Regions from separate parts of the Acinetobacter sp. CAU_H_S139_7 genome, predicted to be linked through region 1. Evidence: predicted binding sites of a transcription regulator. Region 1 holds the regulator's gene; each other region holds the start of a gene.
The links. The regulator PhoB, encoded in region 1, activates phosphate uptake and scavenging genes when phosphate is short. The targets are predictions, from matches to a motif close to TGTCATNAANCTGTCATAA.

Region 1 (2,211 bases):
CGATGAGTTACAGCACAATGTCATGCAAGCCATCATGCAAGCCTCTTCAGATCCACACAAAATGATTGATGCAGGACTGCGTGCCTTACTCACTACCTTAAAAGACAATCCCCGCATGGCGCGTATTATTTATATCGATGCAATGTTGGTCCAAGAATTACATAACCAAGCCACCATTCATGAAACCATGACCCGTTTTGACCGAATGATTCAGGCCTTTGTGATGCTGATGATGCCGCAAATTAATCGTTCCGAACGAGAAATTTCGCTGGTCGCCACAGGCCTCAATGGCTATGTTACGCAAATTGCGATCCGTTGGGTGGTCAGTGGGTTTAAACAATCCTTTGAAGAAGTTTTAACCTCCAGCCGTATTGTGTTTATTTCACTCCTAGAAACCTTTTCTGACCCGAATGCACGGGAAAAATTGGATGTCTAAGACTTTTCACTTGGATGAGATCGGCATTTTCGAATGCAATTTAGATTAAACTTCCATTAATTTTGAATCCCAATATGACGATTTTTTGTCACATTTTTTTGCAAATTTCATCAATCGTCTGTTTTTTGCAATGATACTGTCATAATTAATCTTTGTAATAAGCCTGTCATAAAATTAAAACGGCCTGCCGTTACCTACAATAGGATATTGCGTTGTGAAAGATGACTACATTTTAATCGTCGATGATGAACTTCCCATTCGAGAAATGATTCACACCTCGTTGGATATGGCAGGCTTTCAATGCTTACAAGCCGAAGATGCAAAACAAGCCCACCAAATGATTGTGGATCAGCGTCCTGCTTTGATCTTGCTCGACTGGATGATGCCTGGTGGCGTCAGTGGCGTAGATTTATGTCGCCGTCTCAAGCGCGATGAAAATCTCTCTGAAATTCCAGTGATTATGCTCACGGCACGTGGTGAAGAAGACCATAAAGTACAAGGTCTGGACGCTGGTGCAGATGACTACATGACCAAACCGTTTTCGACCCGTGAATTGGTTTCACGCATTAAAGCCGTTTTACGCCGCGCTAATGCGCTCAGCGGTGAAAAATCGATTGATGCCAATGGCTTAATCTTAGACCCTGTCAGCCAACGGGTCAGCTTTGGCAATAATTTCCTCGACATGGGACCAACCGAGTATCGTTTACTGGCCTTCTTCATGACTCATCCTGAGCGTGCCTACACCCGTGCACAACTTCTTGACCAAGTCTGGGGTGGAAACGTGTATATTGAAGACCGTACCATCGACGTGCATATTCGCCGTTTACGTAAAGTGCTTGAGCCTTATGCGGCAGATCGCTTTGTGCAAACAGTTCGCGGTACAGGCTATCGATTCTCTACACGTGCGGATATCGCCCTAGGTTAATTTTGTTTTATGTATGAACCCTACCCGGTCCCTGAACTTGCGCGCGAGCATAAAAAAACGCGATACAGCAGTTTATGGGGCTTTGCCAAACAGGACTTACGTCTCCTTGCCTTTTTCTTGCTGATTGCAAGCTTGATTGGTTTTGGCGTTGGTTATTTTTGGACGTGTATCTCCTTTGCCTTTGCCGTTTTTTTCATTCTGCAAATGCGCTCTTTGTATTTGGTCAATGACTGGATTTCCAATCGTCCCTACGAAGTTCCACCCAACCTTGGGGGCATTTGGGGGGCATTATTGTTCAATGTTTATCGTGCACAGCGCCAAGAACGGATTGTACAAGCGGAAATGGTTGGGTTGATTGATCGGGCACAGTCATCATTGGTCGCTTTGCAAGAAGCCGTGGTGCTGATTGATGACATGCAACAAATTGAATGGTGGAACCCTGCTGCAGAACGGTTATTGGGCATCGAACAAAATGACCGTGGCCGTAATATTTTGACTTTATTACGCCAACCGAGTTTTGTGGATTATTACAATAATATTGATGCGGCACCAGATGGCTTAAAAATGAAGTCATCCAGTTTTGATGAACATTATGTTCAAGTCAAAATGACCCGTTTTGGTGGTGAAAGTCGCTTACTGGTCGCCTATGACGTGACCCGCATGCACAATCTCGAACAAATGCGTAAAGACTTTGTCGATAACATTTCACATGAACTACGTACACCACTCACAGTACTCAGTGGTTATATTGAAACCTTTACAGACCAAGAAGACCTCAACCCACGTTGGAAGCGGGCCTTTGACCAAATGCAGGCACAGGCCAAACGCATGAATGCCTTGGTGAATGATT
Region 2 (2,211 bases), 1.3 Mb from region 1:
GGATGTACTGTAAGAATGAATCAAGGTTACTACGATATTCTTTTACTGTCTTTTTGCCCGCTTCCGACATCGCTGGCAGTTGATCCGCTTTATCCAAACGTTTGAACGCTGTCGTGCTTAAGTACATGTCATTACGTAGTGCAGAAACTTCAGCTTCAGGAATATCTTTAAGATCTCCATAATGGCCAACACGCTCACCCAAATGATCTGTCAAACTGGCTAAAGCAGGTACGACTTCTGGGGTCATTTCTTTGGTTTGAATATATTGCGTGATCACCATACGGGCTTTTTCATCTGCAATATCGTTATGATTCGGATAAATCACAGCCGCAGTTTGATCTGAAAGTTGAGCAAATGACTGAATATGCTGTGAATCTAAATTCTTATTTAAAGAATAAGCCAAAGGCACAATACCAATCAAAATCAGCATGATTAGACCCATACCTTTTTGACCGTCATTTGAACCGTGCGCAAAACTTACACCTGTGCAAGTAAAAATCAAAATGGCACGAATCAGTGGCGGTGGTGGTTTGTTGCCTTCAGGTGGTTGGAATAGTTCCAGTTGTTTCTTAAAGATTTTTTTCACCAATAAGAACAACACTGCTGCAAAAGCAAAACCGATCATAGGTGAAAACAGTAAAGCTTTACCGACTTTAATCACCTGATCCATATCGACACCCGAAGCACCACTGCCTGAATGCATCAGGTAGTTCATGATGCCCACACCCAAGATTGAACCGATCAAAGTATGTGAACTCGATGCTGGAATACCCAAGAACCATGTGCCCAAGTTCCACAAAATCGCAGCAATCAACATGGCAAACACCATGGCAAAACCTGCACCTGAGCTGACATTCATAATCAACTCAACGGGCAGTAGCGCAATAATACCGTAAGCCACTGCACCACTTGCGACCATAACCCCAAGGAAGTTACAGAAACCAGCCCACATCACCGCAACAGGCGCAGACAGTGCATTGGTATAAATGACCGTTGCAACCGCATTGGCAGTGTCGTGGAAGCCATTTACAAACTCAAAACCCAAAGCAATGAACAACGCCGTCGCTAAAAGGATTAAAGAGTAAAGATTCAGTGCAGGAACATGCGATAAGTCAGCAGAAAGCTGAAAGCCAATATAAATTAGCGTTGAAATAATGACCGTTAAAAACACCGGCATAAAAAATTTCGGTGTAGGTACGTGCACATTCGTCGACTTGACCTGTGTCACGTGCACCTGATCTTGGACGGGAGGAATATTAGAATTCATGCAGACGGCTAAAGAGGATATCAATATCCCCTATTGTTCAATTTAATTGTGACAATTATATGACAAATGCGTGTCACTTGAAGCCAATTTTTTCATAATTGGCTTATTTTAGATCAGCAGTAAATCGCTTATAAGCCTTGAACACACTGTACTGGCTCAAAATTTAATTTTTCACTGCGGATTAAGCTGAATTATTTTCTTACATTTGGCTGTGCTGTCTGTAACAATCTGCTCCAATCAATATTTTTTCATCTCTATTTCTTATGATCTATTAACATAGCGGGTCTATATTTCACTTTCGTGAAAACTAAAGCTAAATCAGCCTTTTTTATTTGCCATATAGCCAATACCACTTGAATTAGGCATCAATCAACCTGCTTTTCTGCTAAAATATTGCACGTTTTGAAAACCTGTTTGTGAGTTTTGAATGTCTACACTTGCCACCTTAAAAGCACTTCTTGCCGAGCGCATCCTTATTATCGATGGTGCGATGGGTACCATGATTCAGCGTCACAAGCTCGAAGAAGAAGATTATCGTGGTGAACGCTTTGTAGATTGGGCTTCTGACCTCAAAGGCAATAATGACCTTTTGGTACTGACTCAGCCACAAATTATCCAAGGCATTCATGAAGCGTACCTCGATGCAGGTGCAGACATTATTGAAACCAACAGCTTTAACGGCACACGCGTTTCAATGTCGGATTACCACATGGAAGATCTCGTTCCCGAGATCAACCGCGAAGCGGCACGCTTAGCCAAAGCCGCTTGTGAAAAATATTCAACCCCAGACAAACCTCGTTTTGTTGCAGGCGTACTTGGTCCAACTTCACGTACTTGTTCAATTTCACCAAATGTAAATGATCCTGCGTTCCGTAACATCACCTTTGACGAACTCAAAGAAAACTACATTGAAGCAACGCATGCCTTAATCGAAGGTGGTGCAG
Region 3 (2,211 bases), 950 kb from region 1:
AAGTTTGACGTTGTTCAGCAGTCAACGCAACGCCATTCGGCCATTTACCAATTTCTACAGCTGTTTTTAAACGCTCAACAATATCGGCATCTAAAATAGAAAGCATCTGTTCAATATTCATGATTTAATCCTGTTGAAAAGAGTCAAAATCTTGGTTCCAACCGAGTTTAGTACGGCATGACATATAAAAATCATAACCCGGTGGATGTAATAAATTCAGTTTAAAGGGGTGCTTACGAATATGTAAGCTATCACCCACATTGAGTGAAACACTGTGTTGACCATCGGCACTGACCATCGGCAAGACACGGTTTTCACGAATCAGAAGCTTAATTTCACTATGACCACCCACCACAATCGGGCGTGAAGACAAAGTATGTGGATGCATCGGTACCAAAGCAATCGCATCCATCCCCGGATGCACGATTGGGCCACCACCTGACAACGAATAAGCGGTTGAACCCGTAGGCGTCGATACAATCAAACCATCACTGTGTTGACGGTAGACATATTGACCATCGATATTGAGTTCGAAGTCAATCATATGCACCGACTTGCCCGAGTGTAATACCACATCGTTTAGCGCAATAGCATCATAAATCGTCTCGCCCTTTGAGCGAATTTCCATTTCCAATAAGAAACGACGATCTAACTGAAACTCACCTTTTAAGACTTGATCGAGCTTAAAAATCACTTCAGTCGGCTTGATGTCGGTTAAAAAACCCAAACGCCCTCGGTTTACACCCATTACAGGGGTATTAAATTTAACCAAGGCACGTGCAGCATGCAGAAGTGAGCCATCTCCGCCCACCACAATCACCAAATCGACCACTTCACCCAGAAGCGCACGACTCACCGTTTGCGTGTTTTTATAAGGAACCAGTTCAGCGGTTTGCGCATCAAAAACGGGATGTAACCCTAAGCTGAGTAGATGATCATGAATAAGACATAAGGTTTCGACAACTGAAGACTTATCTGGACGTCCAATTAAGCCTATGTTTCGAAATGTTTTATGTGAAATTTGCACCTGCAACATCGCTCCGCTACGATTCCCGCCTATCATAACATTATTTATTTAAATTGATTCAAAAACTAAAGTGACTGCTGCTACACGCGGAATTGTCTATATTTCAGTTTGTTCACAGTTTAATTATTGCAAATTAGCGAAAAGCTTCGCATGATTAGCACAATTTCTCAGGATCTTATTCGTATTTATGAAGTCAGAACGTGGCATAGGTTTAATTGCACTGATCTTTTGCATCTTAGTCATTGCAGCATTCTTGGTGTTTAGTATTTATTTAATAAGACTCGACTCCGTTGTACGTGACAAGTTTGAAGGCAAGCGCTGGGATATTCCTGCGAAGGTATTCGCACGCCCGCTCGAAGTGTATACCAATGCCCCTGTCAGTCAGGCTGACTTCACTCAAGAGTTAAAACTTTTGGGCTATAAGTCCTCGGAAAACTATACCAAATCAGGGAACTTTGTCAGTTCTGGCAATGAGCTATATGTACACACTCGTGGCTTTGACTTCGGTGATAGTGTCGAGCCTGAACAAGTGCTTAAAGTCACCTTTGCCAATGAGCAAGTGGCTGAAGTCAGTGCAACTAAACCCTCATCTACAGGGATTGCACGTTTAGAGCCGATGCTGATTGGCGGGATTTATCCGCAGCATAATGAAGACCGTGTCCTGATTAAACTCGACAAAGTCCCTAAGCCTTTAATTGAGGCTTTAATTGCAACAGAAGATCGTAATTTCTATAGTCACCACGGCGTTTCAATTCGTGGTACGGCACGTGCGATTGTGAGTAATGTCACGGGTGGAAAACGTCAAGGTGGTTCAACACTGACCCAACAGTTGGTGAAAAACTTCTACCTCACCCCTGAAAAAACTATTAAGCGTAAAGTAAATGAAGCATTTATGGCTTTATTGGTCGAGTTTCACTATGACAAAGATGAAATCTTAGAAGCCTATCTCAATGAAGTGAACCTCGGGCAAAACGGCAACTATTCTATTAATGGCTATGGTTTGGCTTCGCAGTTTTACTTCGGCATGCCTTTGCGTGAGCTAAATATTGCGCAACAAGCTTATTTGGTGGGTTTGGTACAAGGTCCAACCTTATATAACCCTTGGCGTAACCTAGAAGCTGCAAAAAAGCGTCGTAATATTGTTTTAAACAACATGTTGGTCATGGGCTATCTAACCCAAGAAC
Region 4 (2,211 bases), 1.8 Mb from region 1:
AGTAAGAACTCACCATTGAATAAACAGAACAAACCCCTATAAAGTAATAGCGTGACTACATACAATGTTACAAACTGAGGAAATTCTCATGAAAAAGTTGACTGTAGCTGTTTTTGCCAGTCTTGCAACATTAATCGGGGCGCAAAGTTTTGCGGCATCACCTGAGCAAGAGTGTCAAAAATTAAAAGATGATCATGATGTCATTTATGCATCTAAAGGTTTCTGTTTTAAGGACCCTGAAGCGAAAGCAAAATTTGGCAATGATAATTGCTACACCACTAAACCGAAATTCTCTGAAAAAGAGCAACAACGTCTTGACGCGATTAAAGAACGTCAAAAAGAATTAAACTGTAAGTAAATCAGTTTAAGCGAAACTTAAGGAATAGACATGGCTTACGATGAGCAAAACATTTTTGCACGGATTTTACGTGGTGAACTTCCAGCCATAAAAGTATATGAAGATGACCAAGTTCTTGCATTCATGGATATTATGCCTCAAGCAGACGGTCATACTTTAGTCATACCCAAAACACCTGCGGTAACTTTACTCGATCTCCCTGCCGATGCTGCTGCCTACACCATTCAAGTGGTACAAAAAGTAGCAAAAGCCATTGAAGTCGGTTTGGATGCCAAAGGGATTGTTCTCATGCAACTGTCTGGAGCGGCTGCTGGGCAAACCGTTCCCCATGTACATTTCCATTTAATTCCAACCTCGGTTCATCAACTTGGGAAACATGCTGCACAAATGGGCGATCAAGAAAAAATTAAAGCCCAAGCGGAAAAAATTAAAGCAGCACTTTAAATATTTCAAAAGTGTCATACAAAATGAATGGAGCAGCTGCTCCATTTTTTATTTAAATAAAATTCAAATACTTAAAAATAAATCACAATTATTAGACCTCTTGCGAAAATATAGTTTTATCTAATTTTTGAATTGACTAAAACCTCATAAAATATAGCTTTCGGGTGATTAAAATGTCACTAACGCAAGAAGTCTATTTATTACATTTTATTACCTGTCATCAAATTGTAATTTTTTCTTCACTTCAATGTCACAAAGTTTACAGATACTGCTTAGCAAGTTGGTGAGCTTGTGTAACTTTTTGTACACAAGCTAACTAAATAAGAAAGCAAGGCGAATGCCATTTTTAAAAGTGTTCTGGAGAAATCTCAATGAAAAAATTGCTTCTTGCTGCTACTGTAGCAACTTTAGCCATGAATGCAGCGCAAGCAGCACCAACATTGTATGGTAAGCTCAGTGTGACTTTGGACAATATTGACAACAACGGCTTTAAAGATGAAAGCGTAACAAAAGTAAATTCAAATGCTTCACGTATTGGTGTTAAGGGCGAAGAAAAATTAACTGACAATTTATCAGCAGTTTATTTAGCCGAATGGGAAATTTGGGCAGATGGCGATGATGTTTTTAAAAACCGTAACCGTTTTGTCGGTATTAAATCTAACGGCGTTGCAACTTTAAAAGTTGGTCAATACGATTCTTACTTCAAAACTGCAGCTGGTAATAACCAAGATATTTTTAACGATCACAATGAACTTGACATGACTAAAGTTCTTGTTGGTGAAGATCGCTTAACTAACGTAATTGGTTTTGAGACTGATAAAAAATTACTGGGTGGCTTAGCATTTAACATCATGTTCCAACAAGGTGAAGAATCAGAAGCTGCAGACAGCACTGCTAAAGGTAAAGAAGGCAGCCGTGATGGTTTCGGTGATGGTGTTTCAGCATCTCTTACGTATGAAAACAAAGATATGGGCTTAGCTGCTGCAGTTGCTGCAAACCGTGCGATCGCTTCAAAATTCAATGCTTACTCAGATTTAACTGGTATTTATACCGATGCTGTGCGTGTAACAGGTTCTTTAGACTTGGGCGCAATGGGTGCTAGTGGTTTAGTATTGGGTGCTTTATGGCAAACTGCCCAACCAACTGATGATACTGTTACTGTAACGAAAGGTACTCCTGCTGTTGTAACTTCTTATAAAGGCTTACAAGAAGATGCGTTTGGTGTAACAGCGGCATACAAAATTGGTGCTACCCCTGTGAAGTTAAAAGCACAATATATTTCTGCAACAACTGAATCAGACGGTCGTGATGATCGTAAACAAGATCTTTACGGTGTAGGTGCTGACTACCAAATCAACAAACAAGCTCGTTTCTACGGTATTGTTGCTCAGCAAAAACGTGACTGGTTA

Region 2: AC4MC0_RS12180 (inorganic phosphate transporter) is a predicted target of PhoB. The motif match lies at 1,314-1,332, and genes of this name have one in related genera.
Region 3: AC4MC0_RS05155 (NAD(+) kinase) is a predicted target of PhoB. The motif match lies at 1,126-1,144, and genes of this name have one in related genera.
Region 4: AC4MC0_RS09255 (porin) is a predicted target of PhoB. The motif match lies at 1,018-1,036, and genes of this name have one in related genera.

Annotation. Positions count from the first base shown of each region.
Region 1 is NZ_CM178651.1:93,563-95,773, reverse strand. It holds gene AC4MC0_RS00440 (TetR/AcrR family transcriptional regulator) at 1-436, shown strand, start outside; gene phoB (phosphate regulon transcriptional regulator PhoB) at 651-1,361, shown strand; gene phoR (phosphate regulon sensor histidine kinase PhoR) at 1,371-2,211, shown strand, end outside.
Region 2 is NZ_CM178651.1:2,491,829-2,494,039, forward strand. It holds gene AC4MC0_RS12180 (inorganic phosphate transporter) at 1-1,267, opposite strand, end outside; gene metH (methionine synthase) at 1,695-2,211, shown strand, end outside.
Region 3 is NZ_CM178651.1:1,042,846-1,045,056, reverse strand. It holds gene AC4MC0_RS05160 (YeaC family protein) at 1-121, opposite strand, end outside; gene AC4MC0_RS05155 (NAD(+) kinase) at 125-1,063, opposite strand; gene mrcB (penicillin-binding protein 1B) at 1,215-2,211, shown strand, end outside.
Region 4 is NZ_CM178651.1:1,887,975-1,890,185, forward strand. It holds gene AC4MC0_RS09245 (YARHG domain-containing protein) at 89-358, shown strand; gene AC4MC0_RS09250 (HIT family protein) at 389-802, shown strand; gene AC4MC0_RS09255 (porin) at 1,174-2,211, shown strand, end outside.